2 regions of the Iodobacter fluviatilis genome follow, and region 1 is predicted to be linked to the other one. Evidence: predicted binding sites of a transcription regulator. Region 1 holds the regulator's gene; the other holds the start of a gene.
What was found. The regulator HrcA, encoded in region 1, represses chaperone genes, less so after heat shock. The targets are predictions, from matches to a motif close to ATTAGCACTCGNNNNNNNCGAGTGCTAAT.

Region 1 (15,400 bases):
ATGACAAGCCATTTGCTGTTTTGTTTATTGACCTAGATCGCTTTAAAACCATTAATGACACGCTTGGTCATGAAGTGGGCGATGCTTTATTAGTGACTGTGGCGCAACGCTTACAAACGGTAGTGAGTGAATATGATGTTTTAGCCCGTATTGGCGGGGATGAATTTACTATTTTGCTGGAAGATGCCGAATCCCTAGAGCAAGTAAGCCTAGTGGCTGAGGATTTGCGCCAGGCTTTAATCCAGCCTTGCGTGATTAATGGCCAAGAATTGTTTGTAAGCTGCTCCATCGGTGTGAGTGTTTATCCTTGTGATGGTAAAACGCCTGCGGCTCTACTTAAAAATGCTGATGTGGCGATGTACCGCGCCAAAGAAACAGGCAAAAACAATGTGCAGTTTTTTGCTGCAAATATGAATGAAATGGCGTTTGAGCATCTGATGATGGAAAACGGCTTACGTCATGCTTTAGAGCGCCAGCAGTTTTGCCTGCACTATCAACCCAAAATTGATTTAGCATCTGGTCGCTTAAGTGGTTTAGAAAGCTTGATTCGTTGGAATCACCCAAGCTTGGGCTTGGTTCCTCCGGTGAGTTTTATTCCATTGGCTGAAGAAAGTGGCCTGATTGTGGCTATTGGCGAGTGGGTGCTCTTTGAAGCGTGTCGGCAAATGTGTGTTTGGTTGAAGGCGGGTTTGGATATTCCACACGTGGCCGTCAATTTATCTCCAAGGCAATTCCAAAAAGAAAATTTAGTGCAGCAGGTGAAAGAGGCGCTGGTGCAAAGCGGCTTGCCTGCATCGCGCTTAGAGTTGGAAATCACCGAGAGCATGATTATGCAAGACCCAAAACGGGCCGTGCAGACCCTTAATGAGCTGAAGTTGATGGGGGTGATGCTGGCTATTGATGATTTTGGAACGGGCTATTCATCGCTTTCTAATCTTAAGCATTTCCCGATTGATAGCTTAAAAATTGATCGATCCTTTGTGGAAGGCCTGCCGGAGGACTCGGATAATGCCGCGATTACCGAGGCAATTATTGCCATGGCACGTAAATTACGCCTCACGGTAGTCGGTGAAGGCGTAGAAACGGCTCAACAAATGTTATTCTTGCGCAAAAGCGGCTGCCATAGCGTGCAAGGTTATTTATACTCACGCGCCTTGTCTGCCGATGATCTTGTGGCGTATCTAGCCCATGAAGGGCTGGTAAAGCTAAATCCATCTAATAAAGAACCGGTTTTTTAAGGTGATTTTAATCGCATGCCTAGCTCATTGAGGGCTAAGCACCATTGCGAAAAAACGTAAACAGAGTCTGATATGCAAAAAAAATTAATCCACGGTTTTCATGCCGTTGCGTCCCGTGTTAAACGCTTCCCTGATAGCGTTTTAGAATTGTTCTTTAATGGCAGTCGCGCCGATCCACGTGCTAAAGAGCTACTGAAATTAGCAGAGCAGCAAGGCGTGCACGTGATTATGGTGGATGCCTCGCGTTTGGATGGGATGACGGGTCATGCTCGCCACCAAGGCGTAGCGGCGATGATCGACGCGGGTAAATCTTACGTGGTGCTGGAAGATGTACTGGAAGATCTGACTGAGCCACCGTTTTTGCTAATTTTGGATGGTATTACCGATCCGCATAATCTAGGCGCTTGCTTGCGTGTGGCCGATGCAATGGGCGTGCATGCCGTGATTGCACCAAAAGATAAATCGGTTAGCATTAATGCCACCGTATCTAAAGTGGCTTGCGGTGCTGCCGAAGTGATTCCTTACATCATGGTGACTAATTTAGCGCGCACTTTACGCGATTTAAAAGATCAAAATGTTTGGATTGTAGGTACGGATGCCGATGCCAAAACTGATTTGCATCATTTCAACCAAACCGGCCCATTGGCTTGGGTATTGGGCAATGAAGGTGAAGGCATGCGCCGCCTGACGCGTGAATCTTGCGATACCTTGGTTTCTATCCCAATGTTTGGCTCGGTAGAAAGCTTGAATGTATCGGTAGCCAGTGGGATTATCCTTGCAGAAAGTCGCCGTCAGCGTGAAATGAATAAGTAATAGGTCATCGCTACTTAGGTGGGTGGGGGGAGCCAAAATGGTGGGTTTGGCTTACCCACCATGTACAGCCAAACCGTCTCACACCCCGCCTAGCTTTAAAGAAATAGCTCAAACCACCTGTTGTTTCTGCGGCCACAGTACTGCCAGCGATTCACCCAGCGCATCCACAGGGTTATACCCTTTCTCTTTAGTAAATACCTCATTGCTTTAGCCTAGCTGCTAGGGTTTCTATTGCCAGCACGGTGCGCGCTCAATATGCAGAGACAGGGGCCCAAATGCAAGAGCCGCTAAAATTATGCAGTGTGCCGAAGTCTATTGGCCACAGCATTTACTGCAATCTTTATTTGGCATTCGCAGTAATATTCATGTGGCCACACAGGGAGACGCATTGGTGACGCTGTGGAATGTCAGTGATATGACTGAATACTGGGAGTTGTTAAATGCGATGAATGGAATTAGCCCGTAACTACACAATTTCTGTTTTGTTCTTTGGCTTTGTAAAGTAGCTGGTCAGTGCGATCAAAAAATGATTGGCTATTATCGCTATCGGTTAATTCACTAACGCCAAGGCTGATCGTAATTGAGCGGGGAATAGGGAGTTTAAAATCATGGCTGGCAATAACGGCCCTTATTTTTTCGGCCAATTCGCTGGCAATATGCCTAGGGCAATTATCCAGTAGTAGAATAAATTCTTCGCCGCCCCAGCGTGCCAGCGTATCGCTTGCCCTTGTGGATTTTTTTAAAAGCTGTGCAAGCTGCTGAAGTACTGCATCACCTTGTAAATGCCCGAGTTCGTCATTGATGCGTTTGAAATAATCTACATCGAGCAATACACAAGAAAGTGGGCGTTTTTTTCTGGATATTTCTAATAGTTTTTGGTTGAAAATAACTTCAAAGGCTTGCCGGTTGAGTAAACGGGTAAGTGAATCTGTATTGGCTAATTTTTCAAGATAGCGTTGATTACGGTTAATGCTATAGATCGCTGCAGCAACAACTAAAAATGAAATTAAAACTGAAATGGCTATGTTAATATAAAGTATTTTTTGAACTGGACGTAGGGTATCGGTCTCGTTTTGTTCAACAATTAAATACCAATTAAGCTCTGGGATGTAGCGGGTATTAACTTGAATAAGCTGGTTATTTAATTGGTAGCTTAATTGCTGCGGTGTGGTGCTTTTATTAATAATAGCCGTGGCAATGTTTTGCAGGCCAGGTTGTTTATAAATGGATGGATAAAATAGCTGCGGTTTCGATGTAAGTATGATTTGGCCCGTTTTGTTAACGTAATAAACATTTTTTTGAAAACGTGTGCCGTATTTTTTAAGTAAATGACTCATGGAATTTAGAGTGAGCCCAACGCCTGTTATGCCAATAAAATTGCCTTTATAATCCTTAATTTGATGATTAATAAAAATGGTCATTCTATTTTGGTAGTTTTTATCTGGGTCTACATTTATTTTATACTCAGTCGCCATTTTCTTGGCACGAAAATACCAAGCATCGCGCGGGTCTTGTTCTTTTATTTCTTGGAGAATGCCTGTAGGGTGATAATAATGGCGGGTTTTTTCAGGGATAAGAAAGGTGGTGACGGTTTGATATTTAATTTGAATTTCATTTAAGTAACGGATTAATTGTTCTGGATTATTCTCTCCTTTTAATAGCCAGTCACGTAAAAAAGTGTCTTGTGCCATTTGGGAGGAGATTAAAACTGGGCGAAATATGTCTTTTTGTATTTCAGAATAAATATTGTCGGCCGCAATAGGCAATTCATTGCTAATAATATGTGAGCGAATCGCTTGGCTAGAAACCCAATAGCTGGCAATGCTTGTGCTTAAAAATCCAACGACTAAAAGTATCGTTACAAGAGTTAAGAGCCTTAAGCGTTTTGGGATCAGTGGCATTGTGGCTCAATACATAAAGCTGAAGTTAATATATTATGCTGTTGTATTTATGGTTTGGCAAGGTTTAGCAGATAATCTGTAGTTTTCTAATTAAATATGTATGCAATTTTAATTTTTTTATTGTAGATTTGCCAGCTACTTACAATTTTTTTGTTTGCTGTAATAATTTCCATGCCATTGTGCCTAATACGGTCACTGCCAATACCAGTGCAGCCCATAAACCGTAAGTTCTAGCTGGGGAAGGGGCGCTGGCTATGGTTGTTGTGATGGCAACTTTATTAAGCAAAACGCCTGCTGTGGCGGGTGCAATCTGCTTGCCAATAATTAAATCCTGAGCTTGCATGGCGGCGTTTTGGATTTGAATATTGCCAAAGGCAAGGGTAAATGGCGCTTCACCACGGGCGGCAAAGGCTATTTGCTGTGCTAACCAGCCCACTTTTAATTTGGGCATGCCTTGCCCCAATCCTCCTCCATTTTGTTTAACTTGTAGTTGCCAATAGCGATGATTATTGGGGCTGATTTCTATGCTTGGGCTTTCGCTATTTGCGAGGCGATACACAATCATATTTTGTACGCTTTGCCACGGGCCTTTAGGATTGGCGCTGCTGGATAGGCTTACTTCGGCTACGGTATTTAACTGTGGTAGCGCAAGTTGCACTCTATCAATGGGGGCATGCAGGCCTAGATCAAACAGATATTCGCCCTGCTGAGAGGCGGTGGCAACGATGGGCGTTAGCCATATTCTGTGGGCGATTGGGGCATCTTGCGTAGAATATTGCAGCAGGGCTTGCGTAAGGGTAAGCGGCGTTTCAGGGTTAAGGCGCAGGTACTTTGCTTGAACTCCTGTTAAATCAATTTTGGCCTGCTTTAGAACTTGGCCTTGATAATCAAGCTGCACCAGCGCCGTACTGCCTAGCTCTTGCCATGATTTTAAATCATCGCTAACGGCTAGCTTTATTTGGCTTTGGTAATTACTTTCTTGCCAGCTTAAAGCTAGGGTTTCAAAGCGGCCTTGGATTTGTGATGCATCGACGATATAGCTGCTTTGGCTGGAGCTGGCACTGCTGGTTTGAGCGCTGAGCTGACCATTGCTATGAACTTGTACCGATATTTGCTGAGAGAGTTGTGTATTGGAGTAGGGGAAAAACCGCAGCGCTGTTTGTGCGGATTGGATGGAGGGCTTTGGGCTTATAAAGGCATAAGGAACCACTTCTCCTGCGGCATTAAACACCCGTAGATCGCCTAAATCTGCGTCTTGGCTAAATTGATACACGCTAATGGGTAAATCTAGCCGGTAAAAAGGCGCGGTTTCTTTGATGATTAAGGCTTGCTGATGGCTAAATAGACTGCTTGTTAATATGGCTGGCAACGGCGTAGGCGTGAGTTTTTTTGCGAGGGTAAGAGGGCTGATGCAAAGCAATAAAATCAGCATACGGCGCATGAGGTTTCCTTTTATATGACTGATATTGTTGAGTAGTATTTACCCAATATATGGTCCATAAAAAACACAAAAATTAGAGGCAGCACTTTGCTTTATGGCTATTTTTCGTGATTTTAGTGTTTTTTATGGACTAAAAATGATTGTTTATACATCACCCTCTTTCGATTCTTGCTTGGGCGGTAGGGGTGATAAATAGCCAATGATTAATAGCAAAATCCCTACACCAATAAAGCTTACGATGCGCTCGATGCCGCTGATTCTGGATAAATCGATAATAAATAGTTTGGCCACTACCACCACCAAGAGGGCTGCGCCGCTAAACCATAGCGATCTATCCAATTTACGGGCAGAAAACAACATGATGCTAAAGGCCAGTAGCGTCCAGAAGATTGATAGCGAGGCTTGCACCAGTGTGGAGTGTAGTAGCGCGCTGGCCACATAGGGTACATCAGCCCAATGATGTAGGGTGCGCAGCAAGACGCCATTGAGCCAGACAAAAGCTGTGAAACCAACCCCGATTTTTAGCCACTGCTGCGGTAAACCGCCACGCAGCTTGTCAACGCGATACAGCCACAGGCCGATTAAGGCAAAGATGCCGATTTGGATCAGATCAAGCGGATTAAGCAGTGGCCAACGGCTGCCGCTTTGGCTGAGGTTGGCGTAAAAGGTCCAAAGCCACATGATGAGGATCACGGGGGCTGAAGCAATGGCGCATAGACGCAGCATGCTGCCACGGCGGGTGAGCTGCATGGCGGCCAGCGCAAACAATCCCCATGCCAGCATAAAGATTTGCTGCATATTGCTGGAACGAATCGCTTCCCATACCGAGAAAGGCAAGGCAAGGCCGTGGTGCAGGCCGCGCAATAAAGCGCCGTTAAACCAAATAAATAAGGTGGCAAGCAGGGTATAGGCCAGCCAATTGGGTAAAACAGCATCAGTAAATAGGCTGTATTTTTGATCGCGCCAAGCCATATACAGTGCGCCAAATGCCGCAAGCTGAGCCAGCTCTAGTAGATTAAAGAGTGGCAGATAGCGGATGGGCAAGAGGCTACCATCGTTAAAGTTGGCGATCAGTAGCCAAGCCCATAGCACGGCAAGTAAAGCACGCACGGCAATGCGCGTTGCTAACAGCCCGCCTAAGCGTTGAGCCGCCATCACGACCAAGATGGATGCGGCGCTCCAAAATAGCGCAAACACGGCTTGTACTTTGAGTGAGTTAATTGGGGTAGAGAGGCTGTAATACTCGCCTCCCCAATGGGCAAAGACGCGCAGCAGTATCGCGTTAAGCCAGAGAAACCCCAGTCCAAGTAAGCTAGGGGTCAGCCATTTGGATAGATCAAGCAAGCCCAATGTGCGTAAGCGCTTTATCCACGCCAGCAGCCCAACTAGCCCAAGGCCAAGGGCGATATCGAGTGGATTAAGTAGCGGTATATAAGGCAGTGGCTCCGCATTGCCATCGCTGCCGAGTGCAAATAAGGTCCAAATGAGTAGGCCAGCCGCAATTGGCACCGCACCCGCCACAAAGTAAGCGCGTGGATGACGTGCAATTGGCCAATTGATTTTGCTGCCATATTCGGCCAGCAGCCAAAGTACGGCTGCGCTGATTAAAGGCCACGCTACATTGCGCCATATCCCTTCTGGTACAGCTTGGCGAGTCAGCCAAGCCAGTTCTGTGGCAACTAAAATACTGAGCAGCCAAATGCCCAGCGCATGCAGAATTTCGATGGCTTGCTTGTCTTCTTCATGCCTATGCAGTAGCCATAGCGCCAGTGGTAAGGACAGTGGCCACGCTAGTATGCCCAATCCTGTCATCGCATGGCTGTTATGAATGAGCACTTGCAATAGCATCAAGCCAAGTGCAGGAAAAAGCGCGAGCGCAGGCAGGCGCAGCAGCGGCCAAGCCCATTTTTTGCAAGCTAAGCTGGCCAGTAGTGCGCTAAAGCCGATAAAGATCACCTCGGCTGAATACTGCTCTGAGCTGAGGACAAAGGATTCAATCTCATAAAGGCCAGAACCCAGCCACCAGATTAATCCCCATGCGGCCAGTAACGGTGAGAGGGTCGCTCCAGGTTTAAACCATTCCAGCGCCGCTTTTTTTTGCAATAAATAGCCGCTGAATAGGCTAGATAAAGCCAACATCAGGCCGCCGATATAGCCGCTATTGAGGATGGCAATGGCGTTTTCATTGAGTGGACCAGCCTTATTAAAGAAGGCGATGCCGGCAATGGCCTGCAAGACCAGCGCACAAAGCAGGGAGCGAAGTCTTTGCTGGCGTAAGCTCACCCAGATAATCGCCGCCGCTTCAACGGCCCAGCTGGCGGCGGTGGTGCGGGCATCAAAGGCCAGCGGTATGGCTAGTGTGGCAAACAGTACGCCCAGCGCTAACATGGCCTCAAATAATAGGTGCAGCTCGTCCCGTTTACGCTGCCACAGAGATTGGGCAATGCCGATATAAAAAGCGGAGAGGGCAACGGCGCTGCCCGCCAGTGCAAATTGAATCTCATGCACTAGCGCAGCCTGTAGGCCAAAGGCTGCCAGCGGTGTGCCAAAAATCAGCGTGCCGTCTACATAGCTTTTAAGCGCGATTTGCTGGCGCAGGGCATAGAGCAGGGCAATACCCACATAAAATAGGAAAAACAAAATTAAAAACGGCTCGGTACTGGCCAAGAGCGCAGGCTGGTATTTAAGCGCTCCCCAACTGGTGGCAATACCAAAGGTGAAGACAAAACCGAGTAAATTCAGCGGTCGCCAAGTCTTATACCAAGCAATGGCGAAAATGCCGGCATTTAGCAGCGCAAAATAGCCAAATAGCGCGATATGGCTGCCGCTACCGGTGGAGGTTAAAATTGGCGCTAAAAAGCCGCCGCTAATCCCCATCACGGCCAGCGATCTAGCATCTTGTTTAATCGCCAGAATGGCCGAGAACACCGCAATGAGCACTAAGAATGCCAGTGCAAAGCCAGCAGGAATTACTGCAAACTTGAGTGCGGTAAAGGCAGTGAGGTAAAGCACACCCACCCCACCGCCTTGCATAATCAGCGCGTATTCACGGCGCTTATCCCGTAATCGCCAGCCAATCACCAAGAGGGCAACAGCACCGAGTGCGGTGCCAGCAAAGCGAAACTCCACCGGCAGCATGCTGTTGTCAGCGGCAAATTTTAGTAAAAACGCTACGCCAAAAAAGAGGATTAAGATCCCAACCCGCACCACGGTATTGCCGCCCAATAGCCAGTTTTTGGCCATTTGATAAGCGTTATTCAATTGGGTGTCCAGCCAGCTTGGCCCTGCAGCAGGGCGAGGGCTAGGGATTTGGGGCGGCTCGGCGGCTTGTGAAAGTGGTGTGGTATCTGGCTTAGATGGGCTTGTTGCTATGCTTGGAAAAATGTTAGTGGCGGCTTCAGAAAGACTGATGTTGCTAGGCTCTTGCAGAAGTGCTTCAGCCGCCGTGCTCATGCTTGGTTCTGATGTTAGTGCTTCAGACGCAGTCATTATTGAGCTGCTTGGCTCAATAATGTGGGCTTCACGGTCTGACATGCTAACAAGGTCTGTGGTTTTTGCGGGGGCTGAGGCTTTCATTTGCGCAACTTCTGCCTGCAAAGACGCCAAGGATTGCTCTAGCTGATCTACCCTTTGCCTCAGGCTCAGCGCGCTGGCGTTAGCCACTGGTGCTGTCTGCTCTTGGCTACTTGCCTGGGCTGGGTGGGTAGATTGCTTGCTTATAAAAATGTAAATCACAAAACCCAACAGGGCGCAGCCGAATGCGCCTTCCACGCCAAATTGAAATCCACCCCAAATCATGGCGATCAAAATAAAGATGCTGGCTTTCATGCGGGCCCTTGTTGTGCATGCATTTGGGCACGGCGTGCCCGTTTGTGCATCAATGTGAGAATGGTTTTTTTGGGTGTGTATTGCGTGTCTAGCAGCCTGTCGGACTTAGCATCAGTCAGCTGCAAAATCACCTGATCGGCCTATATTTCACCAGATTTTTGACCAATAACTCGTTATTGGCGCTGCAAATCCGGCAAAATCTGGTCTCGATCATGCGATTTTTCGCTTCGACCGTCGAAGTCCGACAGGCTGCTAGGCCAATCCTTAATACTTTGTTTAAAGCATTAGCGTTAGCCCTACCATTTTTTCTTGGCCGGCTTGCTTGTGGGTTTAGCTGGCCTTAAATCATCGCCTTCTTGATAGCTTTTTAAAATGCTTTCAGAAAGTTGCAGCACGGCCGTCGCGTAGAGCGTGCTTTTGTTGTAACGGGTAATCACATAAAAATTATTAAAGCCTAAAAAGTGGCGGGTAAAACCAGGCTCGGTTTCTAGCGAGAACAGCACGGCTTTTTCTGCGGTATCTAGCTCGGTGATCGGTACCACGCCTTTTTGCATGAGATCGCCCACGCTGTAGTGCAGATTAAATTTATCGGCGAAAACTTCACTTAAATCGGCATTGATATTAACGGCGGTGTAGGCGGTTTTACCCTGCTGCCAGCCGTGCTCTTTTAAATAATGGGCAACACTAGCGATGGCATCGTTGGGGTGGTTCCAGATATCGCGGTGGCCGTTTTGGTCGTAATCAACGGCGTATTGACGAAACGATGAGGGCATAAATTGTGGCCAGCCCATGGCTCCAGCGTAAGAGCCTTTAAAACTCAGGGGGTCTTCGTTTTCTTCGCGTGCTAAGAGCAAAAATTCGGTGAGCTCTTTTTGGAAGAACTCGGCACGGCGTGGGTAATCAAAGGCAATGGTGGTCAGTACGTCCAAAATATGAAAGCTACCGGTGTTTTTGCCGTAATTGGTTTCGGCCCCTAAAATCGCCACGATAACTTCTGGCTCTACCTCATAGCGCTCGCTAATTTCTTTGATCGCAATGGCGTGTTCACGCCAAAATTTGGCTCCCGCTAGGCTGCGCGCTGGGTTTACAAAATTCACCCGAAAGGTATACCAAGGCCTAGCGGTAGAAGGGCGATCTAAAACATCTAAAACATTGCTTTTGGGCGTAGCGCGGCTTAGCGTTTGCACTAGCTCTTCTTCGCTAAATTGGTAAGCAGCTGCGGTGGCTTTGATATAGGCCTGCACGTCTTTTCGGGCAACGAGAGCTTCATCGGCTTGGGCAAAACCCATCAGGCTAACTAATAATAGGGGAAGAAATTTATGCATTGTTTTCACTTAGAGAGGTGTGGAAGGGGGCTATGTCGTGCCCCTATTGGGAGAGCGCCGTAGAAAGTAATTGTGCGGTGATATCTACAATTGGAATCACCCGCTGATAATCCATTCTGCTTGGGCCTATCACGCCTAGTGTGCCAACAATCTCACCATTGACGCGATAGGGCGCAGTAATTACTGAGCATTCATCTAGGGGGGCCAAGCCAGATTCATCACCGATATAAATTTTAACGCCATCAGCGTGATTGCCAAGATCTAACAGCTGCAGCAGCGCTGTTTTTTGCTCAAACAGCGCAAACAATTGGCGCATTCTAATAACATTGGAGGATAAATCACCAAAGCCTAAAAGGTGATGCTCACCTGCAATTATCATGGAATCGCTGTGTTTTGCCAAAGAGGCACCGACGGCGACGGCGGCATTCATCAGGCTGACAATATCGCTTTTAAGCCGGACTAACTCGTTTTGTACCAGATGAGTCAGTGCCGAAAGTGTTTTGCCTGAGCAATATTCATTCAGTACATTAGCGGCTTCAATCAGCTCGCTGGCGCTAAACAGCCGCTCGGTTTGCAAAATACGGTTCTGCACATCGCCATCGCTAGTCACTAAAATCAGCAGCACACGGCGCTCTGATAGCTGCATAAACTCGATTTGCTTGAGCAAAATATCGTGGCGCTTTGGGCTTTGTACCATGCCTGCAAAGTGAGTAAGCTGCGATAAAATTTGCGATGCGGCAGCCACGCTGCGCTGTGGGCTATCGATGGGAAGCTGCTCGGTGAGTTCGGTAATAGTGAGTTTATCTAAAGTTTTCACTGTAAGTAATGAATCAACAAATACACGGTAAGCTAGGGCGGTAGGAATCCTACCTGCCGAGGTATGTGGGCTGGCAACAAAGCCTAGTGCTTCTAAATCAACCATCGTATTACGAATGGTGGCTGAGCTAATATCTAGCCCAGAAAAGTGCTGCAGGGCTTTTGAGCCAATAGGTTGACCGTCGGCAATGTAGCGCTCGACGAGGGTTTTAAGTAGAATTTGAGAACGATCGTTCAGCATGTGGGCCAATGGCGCTAGGGTTTATGGCGAATCTTACTTTGTTTTACAAGGACTTTTGCATCCAAGCAAAGTGTGTTGTGTTGTTTTAGTGAGTTTAAAGCAAAGTGCGCGGGTGTTTTTTTATTAAATTTCGGGTCTAATAAGCTTATGCATAGTCTACTGTTCAAAACCATTGCCGTGGTTGGCCGAACCGGCACACCGACCTTAGACGAGCCGATTCGTCGGCTTGCCGCTCTGCTGGCTCGCGCAGGCGTTAAGGTATTCTTGGATCAATCCACTGCGGATGAGCATGGCATCACCGAGCACCAGGCGGTTAGTCGCGATAATATCGGTAAAGTGGCTGATTTGGTGATTGTACTGGGTGGAGATGGCACGATGCTGGGTGTTGCTCGCTTATTGGCACCTTATCGCATTCCCCTTGTCGGTGTTAATCAAGGCCGTTTGGGCTTTATGACCGATATTTCAGTGGATGAGATGGATGAGCTGATAATTGCAATGCTATACGGCGAGTTCATCCCCGAAGAGCGCATCCTGCTTGAAACGACCGTGGTGCGTGATGGCCATGAAATCGATAGCGCTCTGGCGTTTAATGATGTGGTGTTTAGCCGTGGCAATACCGGCGGCATGATTGAGTTTGAAATCTTTATCGACGGGCGCTTTGTATATAGCCAGCGCTCAGATGGCCTGATTATTTCCACACCTACTGGCTCTACGGCTTACGCGCTGGCATCGGGCGGGCCGATTTTGCACCCTAGCCTACCCGCCATTGCGCTTGTGCCCATTTGCCCACAATCCTTGTCTAACCGCCCGATTGTGGTGAACGACACCTGTGCAGTTGAGTTTTTATTGACTCGCTCGGAAGATGCACGGGTTTATTTTGATAATCAATCGCACTGTAATTTGCACGAAAAAGACCGTGTATTAATTAGCCGCTACCGCAATACATTGAGGGTACTACACCCCAATAGCTATCACTACTACGATACGCTGCGCGAGAAACTGCGTTGGGGCGAGCGCTTGTAGGCGAAGATCTACGCACTTTTTAAAAAAGCTTAAAAGATCTATAAACGCAGAGCTAGATAAAGATAAAAGGCAGCAGACAGAGAGAGCCCTTTGGGGGCGATTAACTATTACCTGCCTTAAGACTGTTTCTTTGCGTGCTTCCTTGATCTCTGTGCCTACAGATCTTTTTTCACGCTCATCATCACTTGTAACCAAGGTGTAAACAAAGCGCATGCTGCTTTCTATCTCACTTAAATCATTTGTTATCGTCGACGAGCTTGTCCTCGATTTTACCTCTGGCTTGACGACCTTAACGGGGGAAACGGGCGCGGGTAAATCCATTGTGATTGATGCTTTGGGCTTGCTTTTGGGGGGGAGGGCAGAAAGCGCGGTGGTGCGCCATGGGGCTGATAAGGCCGAGTTGCAAGCGCGGTTTGTCGTGCCTCAAACGGCCTTGGCGTGGTTAGAAGCCGAAGCCTTGCAAGGGGATGAAGGTGGGGAGCTATTGATACGGCGCAATATTGATAGTCATGGTAAATCCCGTGCTTGGATTAATGGGATTTCCGCCACTTTGGCCCAGCTAAAAACACTGGGTGAGCAATTGGTGGATATCCACGGCCAGCATGCCCCGCAATCCTTATTACGCCCCGATGTGCAGCGTGATTTAGTCGATGGTTACGCCGGAGCTGCGGCGCTGGCGCGAGATGTGGCGGGCCTATTTAAAGATTGGAGAACGGCTACCGATGAATTGGCTACGGCCAGCAATAATGCCGAGGCCTTTGAGGCCGAGCGAGAACGCCTGCAATGGCAGGTTGAAGAAGTAGCCGCCTTGCAATTTACCGCTGCAGAATGGCCAGAGCTGCAAGCCGAGCATAAACGTTTACACCATGCTGCCAGCCTGATTGACGGGGTGCAAAGCAGCCTATTGATGCTGGCCGATGGCGATGAAAATTGCCAGTCTTGGCTAGGAGCTGTGGCGACGAAGCTTAGTGCCTTGGCTGATTTTGACGCAGGTATTTCTGAAACTTTAGAACTACTTGCCAGCACCGAGGCGCAGATGATGGAGTCGGTATATGCCTTGCGCCGCTATGCCGATCATCTAGAGCTAGATCCTGCAAGGCTTGCTGATGTAGAAAGCCGCTTAGACGCCATTTTTCGTATGGCGCGTAAATATCGTGTTGAGCCTGCGGATCTGCCAGAAAAACTCGCCAGTTGGCAAGAGCGCTTGGCCGAATTAGGCGGAGCGCAAGGTTTAGATGCCGTGCGCCGGCGTGCGGAGAAGCTAGAAGCCGAATTACGCAAGCAAGCTGCCGTTCTTTCAAGCAAACGCATAGCAGCGGCAAGCAAGCTAGGTAAATTGGTTACTGCAGAGTTACAACTCTTGGCTTTAGTGGGCAGCCGCTTTGAAATTGCCCTACATGTCCACGAAGCCCCTGCAAGCTTTGGTCTAGAAACCATTGAATTTATGGTTGCAAATCACCCGACTACTCCAGCCAGAGCGATGGCAAAAGTGGCATCCGGTGGCGAGTTATCACGCATCAGCCTGGCCTTACAGGTGATTGCCAGCCAAGTTGCTAATGTGCCTACGCTGATTTTTGATGAGGTGGATGTGGGGATTGGTGGGCGCGTGGCTGAGATTGTGGGTCGCATGTTGGCCGATTTAGGTGCAGCGCGGCAAGTGCTATGTATTACCCATTTACCCCAGGTGGCAGCGTGTGGATTTCAGCAGCTACAAGTGAGCAAAACCCAATCCGCCACTGGCGTGCTGAGTACCATCCGCATGCTAAGCATGGAAGAGCGCATCGAAGAAATCGCCCGCATGTTGGGTGGGGTAGAAATCACCGGCACCACCCGCCAGCATGCGGCAGAAATGCTGGGTGTTGCGGTGTAAGTTGCCCTATGCTATTTGGCTAAAGCATGAATCACAGTGTGAATCAAGTTTCCCGGCTTGAGTTCTCTGTAGCTCAGGATTTAGCGTTGTAATTAAAGTTTGAGAATGGATGTGGTGGGGAATAATAAGGTTTTATGAATGATTTAGATTTTATGAATGAGGCACTTCAAGAGGCGCAACGAGCCAAAGAATTGGGCGAGGTGCCGGTAGGTGCGATTGTGGTGCATCGTGGTGAGATCATTGGCCGCGGCTGCAATCAACCTATCCTGCGTCACGATCCAAGCGCGCACGCAGAGATGATGGCGATTCGCCAAGCGGCACAACACTTGGGCAATTATCGCCTGCCTGAGTGCGAGTTATTTGTGACTTTAGAGCCATGCATTATGTGTGCTGGCGCGATCTTGCATTCACGGATTGCCCGTGTTGTGTATGCGGCAACTGATCCTAAAACCGGGGCGGCGGGTAGTGTGATTAACCCTTTTGCCGATTGCCGATTAAATCATCAAACCCAAGTTGTAGATGGCGTGATGGCGCATGAATCTGCGGACATGCTTCGAGCTTTTTTTCGTGAACGTCGGCAAGCGGAAAAAGAGCGCAAGAAAACTGTCGTATAAAGTTCACTGTATTGTTTAATATTTACACTTTAATCTGGGCAGGTCGTAAACTGGACACTCACTCTTTACAGGAATGTGGGGGTGAAGAAATGACTACCCGCGGTTGCAATGACAGTATTGCTTGGTGCTTGTGTAAGCCAGTCTACGTCGCTGGCGGCAGTGCCGACCGAAAAAGCCACACCATCAGATAAATAGAATAATAAACAAGTGGTGGCTTATATCCGTACTTGGCCTATTGGCTCTTCCCTCAAGATATGGATAAAGGCTGCCGCTGGAGTGCTAATGATATT
Region 2 (15,400 bases), 1.9 Mb from region 1:
GCTAAGTATACTCGGCCCGCTAATGCTGATTATTTCAGCGATGGTACTGCGCCATTGGCGAGCCATGAATGCCCTGCTATTGGGTGAGCGCGAAGCGCAGCATTTAGGTTTCCCTATCAAAGCCGTGCGCCGCAAATTGGTACTGCTGACGGCGCTATTAATTGGCCCGCTGGTTGCCGCCACTGGTGGCATCGGCTTTGTCGGGCTTGTGGTGCCACATCTGGTCAGAATGATGACAGGTGCAGACCACCGCCGCTTACTCCCCGCCGCCATGCTGGGGGGAGCCATCGCGCTGGTCGCCGCAGATTGCCTTGCTAGACTCGTGGCCCAGCCCGCAGAGCTGCCGATTGGCATTGTCACCAGTCTGATTGGTGGGCCTTTCTTTCTTTGGCTTTTGATGGTGCGCAGGTAATCATGTCCAGCTTATTAAATACCCACAATCTATCTTTTAAACGCGGCAGCCAGCTCACTCTGAACGCTATTTCTTTAGAATTACGCCGAGGTGAAATCACCGCGATTCTGGGGGCAAATGGCGCAGGAAAATCCACGCTATTGTCCCTGCTGGCAGGGGAAATTACCCCCTCCCAAGGCGAGATCAGCTTACAGGGCGAAAGCATCCTGAGCATGCCCGCAGCCAAGCTTGCCCGCCAGCGCGCCATGCTGCCGCAAAACCCTAATCTAGCGTTTGATCTGGGAGTGGAAGAAGTGATCGCGATGGGGGCCTACCCCTTTGCCGAGCTGTCGCCGCAACAAGTAGCCAACTTAAGCAAACGTGTTTTGCAGCTGGCCGATATCAGCCACTTGGCTAAACGCCGCTATCCACAGCTATCCGGTGGCGAGCAGCAGCGCGTGCAGTTTTCCCGTGTCTTGCTGCAAATCCTAGCCAACCCAGATCAGCCACGCTACCTGCTACTGGACGAGCCCACCGCCAGCCTTGATCCACGCCACCAGCACGATCTACTAGCCGTAGTCAGCCGCCTCGCCCGTGAAGAAAATATTGCGGTGGCGGTGGTATTACACGATGTAAACCTTGCCGCTCGCTGGTGCAGCCACCTGCTATTGCTTAAAAACGGCAGCCAAGTTGCTTACGGCACGCCGCAGCACGTACTCACCCCTGAGCGGCTCGCCACCACCTACGGCATCGCCTCCACCGTCATCCCCCACCCACGGGATGCGGAACGGTGTTTAGTGTTGTTTGAAGGGTAAATCTTAGGGTGGGCAACGTGCCCACCACCGCCGCAAAAACACCTAAATAGCCACCATGGCTGCGTGGGCATCAAATTAAAGCTTCGCGCCAAGGCCTACACATCCATTAACAACCAATAAATAGGCTTGAACCCAACCTTATCCTTGAGTCCAGAGCAAACCCGCAGCTTTCCAACCGTTGACTTGGCCACGTTGGCCTGCAGTGTTTTTATCCCCCTCAAAGCCTTCCAAGATATTAAATGCTTGGCGATAACCATTTGCAAAAGCCAATGCCGCCGCATCGTGTGATCTAGCCCCAGTTCGGCACAAGAACATCACTACCGCATCCGGATCAACCGCCCCCTGCAAGCTAGTCAAAAAGTTGGGGTTGGTTTCCATTTTAGGGTAGGTTTTCCATTCGATCATTTCTGATTCAGGCACAACCCCTACAAACTGCCACTCTGCGTGAGTGCGCACATCCACCAGCTTTACGTTTGGCAACTCCGCCAATAAAACCACAGCCTCGGCCGGAGTCAGCGCACCTCTATAAGCCAAATTAGATGCTTCAGCCCTAGCGTAAGCGTGTTGCAAAATAGTGGTAGCGTGGCTCATGTAATCCTTCCTTTTTAAAATATGTGCCGAATTGAGCGGCTTATCGGGCTGAAGCCCCCAAAGATAGCGGTTTATTCAACCTCCCAAAAGGCTATTCGATATTTTACCTCGAAGCCACCTTGCTAGCAGCCTGTCGGACTTAAGCGATCGTAACAAGGGAAAGACCGGTTTGAGACTGATTTCGCGGGTTTTTGAGGCGAATAGCTGGCTATTCAACGAGAAAATGCGTGAAATATGGCCAAATCCGGCTTTTCCGTAGTAGATCAGTCTTAAGTCCGACAGGCTGCTAGGTCTTAGCCCTGTTTACATTTAATACACAGCTGCAAATCAAATATAAACAACAGCTAAATCCACTATTAGATATCCATACTTGATATCTAATAACTAAACACCACGCAAACTGCGGAGCCTTTAATGCGCTAAGGGTACACACCCGCCAATTTACTTTAAATATATCCTCATTCCCCACTTGAAAAGCCCTTGTTACGCCCACACTATTTAGCACTCGTTAGCCTTGAGTGCTAACAGCGTTCTGTAGTTAATTGAATGCCACTTTTTTATCTGGAGAGTGAACACCATGAAAATTCGTCCTTTGCATGACCGTGTAGTAATCAAACGCGTTGAAGCTGAAGAAAAAACTGCATCTGGCATCGTGTTGCCAGGTAACGCTGCTGAAAAGCCGGATATGGGCGAAGTAGTTGCCGTCGGTAACGGTAAGATTTTAGAAAACGGCTCAATACGCCCAATGGCTGTTAAAGCGGGCGACAAGGTTATTTTTGGTAAGTACAGCGGCCAAACCGTGAAAGTAGATGGCGACGAACTGCTAGTAATGCGTGAAGAAGACATCATGGGCGTGATCGAAGGTTAATCACGGCTTACAAGCCACCTAATTTTAGCCCTTACCTAAATATTACGGAGTTAAACAACATGGCAGCAAAAGAAGTTAAATTTGGCGATTCAGCACGCGCACGCATGGTAGCCGGTGTAAACATCCTGGCCGATGCAGTTAAAGTAACGCTGGGCCCTAAGGGCCGTAACGTGGTGCTGGAACGCAGCTACGGCGCGCCTACCATCACCAAAGACGGTGTATCGGTCGCTAAAGAAATCGAATTAAAAGACCGCTTCGAAAACATGGGCGCGCAAATGGTGAAGGAAGTTGCATCTAAGACTTCTGATATCGCTGGTGACGGTACAACCACGGCTACCGTATTGGCTCAAGCCATCGTGCAAGAAGGCATGAAATACGTAGCTGCTGGCATGAACCCAATGGATTTGAAGCGCGGTATCGACAAGGCCGTAATTGCCTTGGTTGCTGAGCTGAAAAACATTGCTAAGCCTTGCTCTACCACCAAAGAAATCGCTCAAGTTGGCTCTATCTCTGCTAACAGCGACGAAATCATCGGCGAAAAAATCGCTGCTGCGATGGAAAAAGTAGGTAAAGAAGGCGTAATTACCGTTGAAGACGGTACTGGCCTTGAAGATGAGTTGGATGTGGTTGAAGGTATGCAGTTTGACCGCGGCTACCTCTCCCCTTACTTCATCAACAACCCAGAAAAACAAATTGCCCTGCTGGACAATCCGTTTGTACTGCTTTTCGACAAGAAAATCAGCAACATCCGTGACCTGCTGCCGGTACTAGAACAAGTGGCTAAGGCTGGCCGTCCATTGTTGATTATTGCTGAAGATGTAGACGGCGAAGCGCTGGCTACCTTGGTAGTGAACAACATTCGCGGCATTCTGAAGACTGTAGCGGTTAAGGCTCCAGGCTTTGGCGATCGTCGTAAAGCCATGCTAGAAGACATCGCTACACTGACTGGCGGTACTGTGATCGCTGAAGAAGTTGGCCTGACTCTAGAAAAAGCCACACTGGCTGAACTGGGCTCTGCTAAGCGTATCGAAGTATCTAAAGAAAACACCATCATCATCGATGGCGCGGGTAATGAAGAAGGCATCAAAACACGCGTTGGCCTGATCCGTAAGCAAATCGAAGATGCAACGAGCGATTACGATCGTGAAAAACTGCAAGAACGCGTAGCTAAATTAGCTGGCGGTGTTGCAGTGATTAAGGTTGGTGCAGCCACTGAAGTTGAAATGAAAGAGAAGAAAGCCCGCGTTGAAGACGCACTGCACGCAACACGCGCAGCTGTGGAAGAAGGCATTGTGGCCGGTGGTGGTGTAGCTCTGCTACGCGCACGCTCTTCCATCGTGGATCTGAAAGGCGCTAACGTTGATCAAGATGCAGGTATCAAGATCGTACTGAAAGCCATTGAAGCACCATTGCGTCAGATCGTACAAAACGCGGGTGACGAGCCTAGCGTTGTGGTTTCTAAAGTATTGGAAGGCAAAGGTAACTTCGGTTACAACGCCGGTACTGGCGTTTACGGCGACATGGTAGAAATGGGCGTTCTTGACCCAGCTAAAGTAACCCGCTCGGCACTGCAACACGCAGCATCGATCGCTGGCCTGATGCTGACCACCGACTGCATGATTGCTGAATTGCCAAAAGAAGAAGGCGCAGGCGGCATGCCAGATATGGGCGGCATGGGTGGTATGGGCGGCATGGGCATGTAATGCCAGCTGTTTAAGCCTCAAGAAAAACGCCACTTCTTTGGAAGTGGCGTTTTTTTATGCCGCAGCTATTTTTTTAAACACCATTTTCTCTGCCAACATCAGCCGAATATCCCGCCTAGCCTCGGCGGCTACCCAACGCGCTTCAGCATCATCATCGGCGGGAGTAAGCGGCGGCACCACCACAGATTTACCATCATCCCCCATCGCCACCATAGTGAAATAACAACTATTGGTGTGCCGTTCAGTCTGGGTACGGATGTTCTCTGCCACCACCCGGATACCCACTTCCATTGAAGTACGGCCAGTGTAATTAACGCTAGCCAGAAAATGCACCAGCTCGCCCACAAACACCGGCTGCTTAAACGTCACCTGATCCACAGAAAGCGTCACCGCATAAGCCCCCGCATAGCGACTGGCACAGGCATAAGCCACCTGATCAAGCTCTTTCAGCAAAGCCCCACCATGCACCTTGCCAGAGAAATTAGCCATATCTGGCGTCATCAACACCGTCATCATCATTTGGTGCCGAGGCAGATCTAACATATCGCACTTCCTTAATAAGATTTATTACAGCATAGCGCGAGGGCGGGGAATCTCAAATACTGAGCAAGCCTGATGGGGAAGTACGAGGGCTGATGATTGAGGGAGTTGATGATTATTTGAGCGAGTGCAACTTAGATTGCAAATATGATAATGCGGGCATGGCTACTTTTAATAGAGGTTGTAAATCTTTCTGTGTAAATGCCAATGAAATTAATGGTACCCGTTTAGTCAGTTCTCTCTTTTTAAGCTAAGCCTGCTAAGCCCAATACGCATCAATTTCCATATCGCTTTTTAAATCATTTACTCAAACTCATTAAGTTATTTTTTCCACAACTCATTGAATAGGGCTTCAATCCCCTTAAAGCACGCCGAAGCGAGGAATAAGCGGATCGGGGTTTCGGAAAAGGGGTAGCGAGCGAGCAGCCTTTTTCGCCGAGCCGATTATCCGCAGTGAGGGGCTTTCGTACTGGTCGGGGCGGCTTTCTTTGCTTACTTTCTTGGCCGTTCAAGAAAGTGAGTCCCCGCGGGGATGCCGCACCAAAATTAACGTGCCGAAGGCACAGAAAAAAAACAACTATGCAGCATTGCAATAATGAAATCGTAAGTAAAAACAAGAATATTAGTTAATAAACTACCTACACTATAACTACGCAAACTTACACTAAACTTTTTTATGAAAATGTACAATATATAGCTCAGATCTATCTAGTAGCCTGCACTTCCGGTAAAAAACCGAAATTGGTTTTGTCATACACAAAGATTAAGTCGATACCTACTTGGGTTATTGCCTATTTTACGTGAGGAAATTCCAATGACTATTGTTACTGTATTCGATTTTGAGTTGCCAGATATTTGCGCAGGTGACTACTTGCTGGCAAAAGGAAAAGCCACAAAAGAATATGTTTCAGCCCATTATGGGCGTGTTATCGAAGGAACCGGGATAGACGTAGATTCAGCATTGTTGCACGATGGCGGGAGATATTCCGCCACGCTGAGCCAGCAATAATGATTGACAAAACGGGGGGCAGGTATTGCAATCCCGCAAATAGTTTCCTTAGATTATTGTAAATAACTGGGGTCAGAGTAAAGTTAAATCTGCTTACGTCAGCTATGAGCCCTTGCAGCCATGTAGGCCATGGTTAGGTTTATCAACCCGCCCTGAAATATCTCCACCAAACAAGCACTCGATTACTGCCCAGCTTGCCATGCCTGAACGCGGGTTACGCCTGCGGCTAAGCCGCCCTACTGCACTAAACTCGTAAGTCGTAATGAACTCCTAGCAGCCTGTCGGACTTCAGACTGATCTACTACGGAAAAGCCGGATTTGGCCATATTTCACGCATTTTCTCGTTGAATAGCCAGCTATTCGCCTCAAAAACCCGCGAAATCTGTCTCAAACCGGTCTTTCCCTCGCTACGATCGCTTAAGTCCGACAGGCTGCTAGGCCGTAATAAGTCTGAGCGTTTTTGCAGACAAATTACGCTGTAGAGAGCAAAGCGGTAATCCGCTTACTTTTTATGCCTACGGCACATCGATTTTGGAGCGGTTGCCACCGCGGGGGCCTTCCTTTCTTGCTTCGCCAAGAAACGAAGCCAAAGAAGGCGACCTTGGCCAGCACGACCCCCCTCACTGCGGACAATCGAGGCGGCGGCTGCGGGACTCGCTTCGCTCAAACATCCTCGCCGAAACCCCGCCCGCTTGTTCCTTGCTTCGGCGTGCTTCAAGGGGACACTAAAGCCCCGTGCAAAGAGCGCGTTTATTGCATTCCCAACTGTTTGCTAATAAAAAAACCTAGATTTCAGTTTTAAACTATTAACTCAGATATAGCCGAAGAAAAACCATACGGCTTACAACCTTACACCAAACATAAAATATGCCATTTAACTGTATAAATACCGCATAATTCGCCGCCTTGAATCGATAAGCCATACTTACGGATTTTTATATGTCTGTTATCTATCACGCCCACGTTTATTTTTTACCCGAGCAAATCATCGCCGCAGAAAAGCTGCACGCCCGGCTTCGAGCTGCATTAAGTGCTGATTGCTGGATGGGGGAATTAATTCATCGCGAAGTTGGCCCGCATACTCAGGCGATGTTTGAAATCAATTTTGATGAAAGCTTACTAAGCGAAGTCCGCGCCCTGCTTGAAGCGCAGCGTGGTGAACTATCCATATTGATCCACCCAGAGTTAAGCGACGATATAGAAGCTCACACCAATGGTGCCAACTGGCTGGGCAAAGAATTAGCTTTGAAAATCTATACCCTTTCACGAGGAGAGTAATCGTGGCCTATCTCTGTTTTCTTACCCTGTCGATTCTCTGTCCGTGACGAGCAAGTTACGCTCGCTATCCGTAAGCCTTTTCAAGTTGAAACGACGATTGAAGCGATAAGAAACGCAAACGAGTTAGGCGCCCCAGAAAGACTGATTTTTACATTGCCAAAAATCGCATTAACTCAATGAAACATGATGAGCTCTTTGGATTTTTTTCCACCAGCAATAAACACTTGGTGCAAACAACCTACCGCCGCCACTCCCGTAAACGCAAGCAGCTCATCGGAAATCACCAGCGTAGATGCTGATTCACCGAAATCGCCATAATAAAAGGCCCTTTTTTCTGAGCATTGAGCGGCTTTGCCACCAGTCAATTTGCCGCCCAGATAAGGATCATTGCACTATGCCCACAGTTCTCCTCGCGCTCTAGCAGCCTGTCGGACTTAAGACTGATCTACTACGGAAAAGCCGGACAGGCTGCTAGGGTCTATTAACCAAAAATTTTAAAAGTACGCGGAAGTGGAGTGGCTGTTTTTGGCCCAAACCATTGATTAAAAATACGCTCAGCCTCGCCGATTTTTTCCATTTCAATCAGTGTTTCATTAATCACACCCAGCAACCGTTTTTCACCTAACTTAACCGCGATCGTATAAATTTCAGTCGCATTTGCGTAAGTCGATACTTCAAACTGAGTACGATTAGACATCTTGCTTAATAAACCGGCTAAAACAGGCTCAGCATCCACCACCGCATCAATTTTCCCATCAGTTAAAGAACTGATCGCTTCAGGGCTATCCTCAAAAACAATGACTGTCGCATTAGGGTATTGTTTACGCACAAATTCTACGTATGGTGTGCCGCGTGTCACGCCAATCTTGGCATTAACCAAAGACTCTGCCGAAGGAAACTTACCTTTCTTTGATAATACTTTCACCGCAGCAACAAAATATCCATTGCTACAACTTACTTCACGCTCACGTTCAGCCGTTTTTACTAAAGTAGCAACCAAGATATCAACCTTCCCCGATTTAACGGCAGCAATGCGGTCATTCGGATCCAAATCCTGGACTAACAGTTTTACACCCAACTTCTTCGCTATCGCACCCGCAAAATCCACATCGTAACCAGACACCGTTTGGTTTTTATTTCTTTGCCCAAAAGGAGGGATATCTGCGCGCACGCCAGCAACCAAAGTCCCTCGTGCTTTAATCGTATCGAGCAAATCAGCATGAGACATCAGGCTGGTCAGCGCAAACAACATAACAAGCAAAAATTTATTCATGTTTTAAATCCTATGTGTGTCTATGTAACGCAGAGTCCAGCCAACATCACGCTGGTAGATAAACCGTCATTAATTTATATGCAATGATGTTACACAGTGCTTATCTTTTTAGTGCCTTAAGCACATTTGATTTTGGTGCGGCCCCCCGCAAGGTGCTTGCATTCTTGAACAACCAAGAAAACAAGCAAACCCCGAGCCACTGACGTAAGCACTTCACTATCCGTGGCGAGCAAGTTTCGTTCACTACTAGCAGCCTTGGTCGCCGAGGCGAGTATCCGTGAGAAAGCGGTTTCGTGCGGGGCGGGACAGCCTGCTTTATCTCCTTTCTTTGCCGCTCAAGAAAGGGCCGTCTTCACTGAAATACCACACCTAAATCAACGCATCTAAGGCGCTAAAAAGCATTATTTTTGATTCTTCTTAGCGCACATAAGGCTTTCACAGCCTCACACAAAGTACCACCATCAAAACCAAGCCCCGCCATGTGCGCCCAGCACACCACCCAATGTAGCAATCAGCCCCAAGGCCAGCAAAATATAGTGCAAGCGTTGCAATAGTCGCAAAGTACCCTGTGGATCTTGCTGGGCACGCCGATGTAGCCAACGGTGAATGACAAATGGCTCCAGCACAAACAGCATCAGGGTAAAGACAGCCCAAGTAAGGATCATCGCCCACAACCACCAACTATCTTGCAAGCGGCTCCAACTATCCGTCAGCCACAGCATCGCCACACCAGACAGCATGGCCAGCTGTGTCATCAGCTTGGCTTGATTGCCAAAACGATGCTCAAGCAGCTCAAAGGTGGCGTAATCCTGCTGATGGCGGCGCAATGCAGGCAGCAGCACCAGCGTGACAAAAGCCACACCCCCTATCCAGAGCAATACAGAGACCACATGCACGGCGCGAAGTATTGCGTAGCTATTAAGTGTCATGATCTTTGCCAGAACCAAAAAGCTGATTTTACGCGGCTTTGCAGATGCAAGCGTTGAGTCAAATTAATCTAAGGGCCAAAAAAAACGCCACCTGCACTGGGTGACGTTTTTAAAGCTGGCGAGGATTAAACCCCTGCACCATGCGCTTGTTCATCTGCATGGTAGCTCGATCGCACCATTGCGCCCACAGCGGCGTGTTTAAAGCCCAGCTCGTAAGCGAGTTTTTCAAACACTTTAAACTGATCTGGGTGCACATAGCGCAGCACCGGCAAGTGACCAGTAGCGGTAGGTTGCAGGTATTGACCGATGGTGATCATGTCTACATCGTGGGCACGCAGATCGTGCATCACTTGGATGACTTCTTCATCGGTTTCGCCTAGGCCCACCATAATGCCGGATTTGGTCCGCACGTTAGGGTACATGGCTTTGAAACGCTTTAATAAATCTAAGGAATGCTGGTAATCCGAGCCAGGGCGTGCTTGTTTATACAGGCGGGGAGCGGTTTCCAGATTGTGGTTCAACACATCCGGCAGCGCCTGCTTGAATAGATCCAGCGCAATATCCAAACGGCCACGGAAATCCGGTACCAATACTTCAACCTGAGTACTAGGCGATTGCAGGCGCGATTGAGTAATGCAATCCACAAAATGCTGTGCACCGCCATCCCTTAAATCATCGCGGTCAACCGAGGTAATCACCACGTATTTAAGCTTAAGCGCGGCGATGGTTTCGCCCAAATGCAGCGGCTCTTGCGCATCGAGCGGATTAGGGCGGCCATGACCCACATCGCAAAACGGGCAGCGACGGGTGCAGATATCGCCCATGATCATAAAGGTGGCGGTGCCTTTACCAAAGCACTCGCCAATATTAGGACAGGCGGCTTCTTCGCACACCGTGTGCAGCTTTTGGCTACGCAGAATTTGCTTGATTTCACCAAAGCGGCCATTTAAAGAGGGCGCTTGTACGCGAATCCAATCGGGCTTTTTGATGCGCTGATCAAGCTGCACAATCTTAATGGGTATGCGGGCCGTTTTGGCTTCGCCCTTGAGCTTAACGCCCACTTCTTTCGATGGCTGTTTAGTGTCTTGAGTCATGGAGGATCGCTAGCTGAGCAGGATAACCCTACTCTGTTAAGGGTTTGATTTGTTGCGTGATTTTTTCGGCAAGTTTACCGGCAATTGCCGCTGATGTCGCATCGGCCACAAAATCGGCCAATTGAGTCACCCTCATACCGGCATAGCCACAGGGATTAATCCAATCAAATGGCGTTAAATCCATATTCACATTCAGTGCTAAACCGTGAAAGCAGCAACCATTGCGAATCCGTAATCCTAGCGAGGCAATTTTTGCTTCGCCTAACTCCGGATGAACATACACGCCAGGCGCATCGACCTTGCCATAAGCAATAATGCCGTAATCAGCAAGGGTATCGATGACGCTTTGCTCGAGTTTTCTGACCAGCTCACGCACGCCAATGCCTAGGCGGCGCACATCCAGCAGCACGTAGGCCACCACTTGGCCAGGGCCGTGGTAAGTAACCTGACCGCCCCGATCAATCTGCACCACGGGGATATCCGTTGCGGCAAGCAGATGCTCGGGCTTGCCCGCTTGGCCTTGGGTATAAACCGGTGGATGCTCCACCAGCCAGATTTCATCGCTGGTTTCAGCAGTTCTGCTATCAGTAAAAGCCTGCATGGCCCGCCAAGTTGGCTCGTACTCCACCATGCCCAGCTGCTTCACAATGAGTTCAGGCACTCACATCACCATCTTCACGAGCGGATGCGCACGCAGAGCGGTATCTAGCGCATTCACTTCGTCTGCAGATTGGTAAGTGGCCGATAACGTAACTGAAATAAAACTGCCACCGCTGCTGGTGCGCACCGAAATCCATTCTTCTTTAAACGCAGTGATATGTAATACCGCCAGCTCTTTCACAGCGGCATGAAATTCTTCGTGCGGTACGTCTTTGTGGCTGATCGCTTTCATCGGCAACTCGGCCGGAAACTCAACTAGATCGGCAAGATTGGGGGCTTCCTGACTCATTTACTTATCCTTACCGAGGCGCATTGCCTCATTTTTAAACACTTGAAAATAATCGTACATCATTTGGTAAAGCGGCCCTGGCAAGCCATTTGCAACGGGCTTGCCATCTAAAGACACCACAGCCAACACTTCTTTAGAAGAGGAAGTCAGCCATATTTCATCGGCATCCAGCACTTCTTGCTGAAGGATGGCGCGCACTTCAAGCGGCATATTATGCTGCTTAGCTAACTCAATCACCAAATCATAAGTAATCCCCGTAAGCATTAGATTGCTTGGGGCGGGGCTAGTAATACGCCCTCTTTCACTATTAAGATGTTGCTGGAGGCGCCCTCTTGCAAGTAGCCGCCTCGAAAAAGAATGGTTTCAGCCACGCCTGCATCCACTGCCTGCTGCTTTAATAATACATTCGCCAGCAGTGAAATCGCCTTGATATTGCATTGCAGCCAGCGAATATCAGTAGCAGACACCGCAGCCACACCCTTTGTTACCGCCTCTTTACTTGGTGGCAATAATTCGTCGGCAAACATAAATACTGTTGGCTCGGTTGCAACTGGAAAAGCATGATTACGCGGAAAAGCAGGCCCACGGGTGACTTGCACATACACACTTTGATCGCTAAAAGGCTGCTCTTGAATCAAAGCATGAATAAAGCTCAACCATTCTGCCTCGCCATAAGGGTTGGGCATATTAATCGCCGCCAAACTTACTGCCAAGCGGCATAGATGTTCGGTCAGCCTTAGAGGGTAACGATTGTAGATAGGGATTGCTTCATAGACGCCATCACCAAACAAAAATCCGCGATCTAAAACAGAAATCTGCAAATCGGCCAACGGCGCAAAGCGGCCATTTAGAAAACCAACAAGGGGAGGGAAATCCATAAAGTATCTCCAAAAAAAACTTCAAAAAGTTCTGTAAACACAGAGGACACAAAGAACACAGAAGACGGGGGAAAGCCTTTTTAAGGATGTGATTTGAAATAAATCCCTAAGGGGCATATCAACACAGCCATCCCCGAGTGTTTTTATCGGGGATCCAGCAGCGTAGCTGGATTCCCGCCAAAGGCATGCGGGAATGACGAGTTTCGGCACGCTGGAAATGAATACGGATCGAGTACTGGCTCGTATATATCGCCCTACTCCCTACTCACCTGCTCGGTTCACCTCAGTACGCTCTGTGTTCTCACCGTTCTCTGTGCCTACAAATCTTTTAAATCAACCAAAAATAGATTTAAACCACATACGGATCGAATCCCATGCGCGGCCAAAGATATTGGCTTCAGGTACTTCTTCCAAGGCCACTACCGGCAATTCAACTAGCTGCTTACCGTTTAAACTTACCGCCAATTTACCCACATTTTGGCCGATTTTAATCGGGGCAATCAAAGGCTGGGTGCTGGTAAAGGCCATTTTCAGATTTTTAGCATCACCGCGCGGCACGGTGATAAAGCGGTCTGCTAAAAAGCCCACATTTACTTTATCTAACTGACCTTTCCAAACCGCCACATTAGAAACAGCCTGCTTGGCAGCATATAAACGCGGGGTTTCTTGGAACTGAATACCCCAGTTAAGTAATTTGCTAGATTCGCTAGCACGCACTTCATCGCTAGCTGCACCTACCACAACCGAGATCAAACGACGACCATCACGCTTAGTAGAGGCCACCAAGTTGTACCCTGCGCTGGCGGTATGGCCCGTCTTCATCCCATCTACAAAAGGATCGCGATACAGCAGCAAATTGCGGTTAGGCTGCTTGATATTGTTGTAGGCGAATTCCTTCATTGAGTAGATAGGGTAAAACTCAGGAAAGTCATGGATTATAGCCGCGGCAAGCTTAGCCAAATCGGCTACGGTCATATAGTGATCAGGATCAGGCAAGCCGGTGCTGTTTTTAAAATTAGTGCCAGTCATGCCAAGGCGCTTGGCTTCACGCGTCATCAACTGAGCAAAAACTTCTTCGCTACCGGCAATGGCTTCGGCCAAGGTAACGCAAGCATCGTTACCGCTCTGAACAATCATGCCCTTAATCAAATCATCTACAGAGGCAGGCTTTTTAGGATCAAGGAACATGCGCGAACCTTCGGTGCGCCAGCCTTTATCCGAAACGGTGAGCTGCTGATCAAGCTTTAACTTACCTTCTTTCACAAATTTAAAAGTGAGATAAGCCGTCATCAGCTTAGTTAAAGAAGCAGGCTCAACACGCGAATCTGGATCACGCCCGGCAAGTTGAATGCCGCTTTGATAATCAGTGAGTAAATAAGCCTTAGCAGCAATATCCGGCACCGGCGGTACAAAAGCCTGAGCAGAAGTTGCGATTAAGAGGGAAAAAATAATAGGTACAGAAAGACGGGAGATCATGGCGGGCGATTTCTATCGAGGCTTAGAAAAATAAGATTATAAAGGCAAGCAGCGGCTGATAACTGCCTACCTTGCAGATTATGCTTTGATCTTTCAGGTAATAATTTGCCAATCTTTGTACTGGCCATTGCGTAAGCATGGAATTCCCGTATTTCATGGCTACATGTAAGTAAGCCTAACGGTGTAAAAGTTGGCTAAAGATCAAACTCTCCTCGCCCGATATTCACAACCCGCCCACCGACCTCTACTTGACGATCCACCGTAATACTCAAACGTAAATGCGCTAATCGGCCCACTTTATGCCCTTGTATCATGGTTGCCGCAAAAGGCAGCTGCACGCCTTGCTTAAGTAAATAAGCCCCCAAATTAGCGCAGGCGGAGCCAGTACCGTTGTCTTCCATGACCTGCCCGTGCTTCGTCCAAAAATAACGGGCGACAATTTCGCCATTTTGCCAAGCCCAAACCAAGGTGCCATCACGATTGCGGCCTTGCAGCACCACATCCCTAAAAAACTGTGCTGCAGGCTGGCATGCCATAACATCATCAACCGTTTTTAAAGGCACGATCAGCTGCTCGGTGCCGCTATCTACAAATTGAGCCGGTTCGCTAAAGGCACTCAAGGGCAAACCCAGTGCTTGTGATAAATCTGATGCAAGTGGGCCAGCACGGTGTGTGGCCGGATTCGCCGTTAAGGTCGCGATATCCCCATTAAAACGTAGCGGAATAATCCCCGCTTTTAATTCTAAAGAAACCTCAGTACGCCCATCCCTAATCACCACTGCCGTACCTAAACTAGGGTGGCCAGCAAAAGCCATTTCATTGGTTGGGGTAAAGATTTTAACTTTGGCACTGGCCACTTGAGATGGGAAAACAAAGGTGGTTTCGGATAAATTAAGCTGAGTCGCCAACAATTGCATTGTGGCCTCATCCAGCCCCGTAGCATTGGTAAACACAGCAAGCTGATTACCTGCAAAAAAATCCTCAGCAAAGACATTGACTAAACAGTATGAATAAGTAGGCATAGTTCACTCTATAGTTTACAAATAACTTGCATGATTGAATGGCTAGCAGCCTGTCGGGCTTAAGCGATCGTAGCGAGGGAAAGACCGGTTTGAGACAGATTTCGCGGGTTTTTGAGGCGAATAGCTGGCTATTCAACGAGAAAATGCGTGAAATATAGCCAAATCCGGCTTTTCCGTAGTAGATCAGTCTTAAGTCCGACAGGCTGCTAGCATGCTGCATTTATTAAATAAGCAACAGCTACAGATCGGATATAAATCGGCGTAGCAGTAACGGTAAAATGGCCTTGATCCCATCGCCCACAAAACAATTGCCAACGGCTTTATCAGACATAAGGGCGAAGGTCTGTATAATGCCGCCGGACGCTTCGCAATTCGCACTTACTTGGTTCAAAGATGATTCGTAAATTGATCGGCAAAGTTTTACGCCGCCCAGGCAAACGTGTGCTTCACGCAAAACACTACGGCATTCGCCGTGACCAACTTCATTCTGGCGCACTTAAAGTGTGTGACCGTCTGCAAGATGCTGGCTTTGAAGCCTACATCGTGGGCGGCGCAATACGCGATTTGATGCTGGAAAAATCACC

Region 2: groES (co-chaperone GroES) is a predicted target of HrcA. The motif match lies at 2,295-2,323, and genes of this name have one in related genera.

The regions. Positions count from the first base shown of each region.
Region 1 is NZ_CP025781.1:306,554-321,953, reverse strand. It holds gene C1H71_RS01465 (bifunctional diguanylate cyclase/phosphodiesterase) at 1-1,238, shown strand, start outside; gene rlmB (23S rRNA (guanosine(2251)-2'-O)-methyltransferase RlmB) at 1,311-2,051, shown strand; gene C1H71_RS20530 (hypothetical protein) at 2,347-2,517, shown strand; gene C1H71_RS01455 (sensor domain-containing diguanylate cyclase) at 2,507-3,952, opposite strand; gene C1H71_RS01450 (DUF3999 domain-containing protein) at 4,092-5,393, opposite strand; gene C1H71_RS01445 (DUF2339 domain-containing protein) at 5,538-9,221, opposite strand; gene mltB (lytic murein transglycosylase B) at 9,518-10,546, opposite strand; gene hrcA (heat-inducible transcriptional repressor HrcA) at 10,590-11,603, opposite strand; gene C1H71_RS01430 (NAD kinase) at 11,751-12,626, shown strand; gene recN (DNA repair protein RecN) at 12,838-14,496, shown strand; gene tadA (tRNA adenosine(34) deaminase TadA) at 14,631-15,110, shown strand.
Region 2 is NZ_CP025781.1:2,893,548-2,908,947, reverse strand. It holds gene C1H71_RS12890 (FecCD family ABC transporter permease) at 1-412, shown strand, start outside; gene C1H71_RS12885 (heme ABC transporter ATP-binding protein) at 415-1,206, shown strand; gene C1H71_RS12880 (rhodanese-like domain-containing protein) at 1,345-1,797, opposite strand; gene groES (co-chaperone GroES) at 2,375-2,665, shown strand; gene groL (chaperonin GroEL) at 2,725-4,368, shown strand; gene C1H71_RS12865 (acyl-CoA thioesterase) at 4,423-4,911, opposite strand; gene C1H71_RS12860 (hypothetical protein) at 5,723-5,917, shown strand; gene C1H71_RS12855 (DOPA 4,5-dioxygenase family protein) at 6,857-7,195, shown strand; gene C1H71_RS12850 (hypothetical protein) at 7,369-7,560, opposite strand; gene C1H71_RS12845 (transporter substrate-binding domain-containing protein) at 7,677-8,468, opposite strand; gene C1H71_RS12840 (hypothetical protein) at 8,930-9,397, opposite strand; gene lipA (lipoyl synthase) at 9,523-10,491, opposite strand; gene lipB (lipoyl(octanoyl) transferase LipB) at 10,520-11,152, opposite strand; gene C1H71_RS12825 (YbeD family protein) at 11,153-11,440, opposite strand; partial or broken gene C1H71_RS12820 (D-amino acid aminotransferase) at 11,441-12,318, opposite strand; gene C1H71_RS12815 (D-alanyl-D-alanine carboxypeptidase family protein) at 12,652-13,794, opposite strand; gene C1H71_RS12810 (PhzF family phenazine biosynthesis protein) at 13,989-14,816, opposite strand; gene pcnB (polynucleotide adenylyltransferase PcnB) at 15,210-15,400, shown strand, end outside.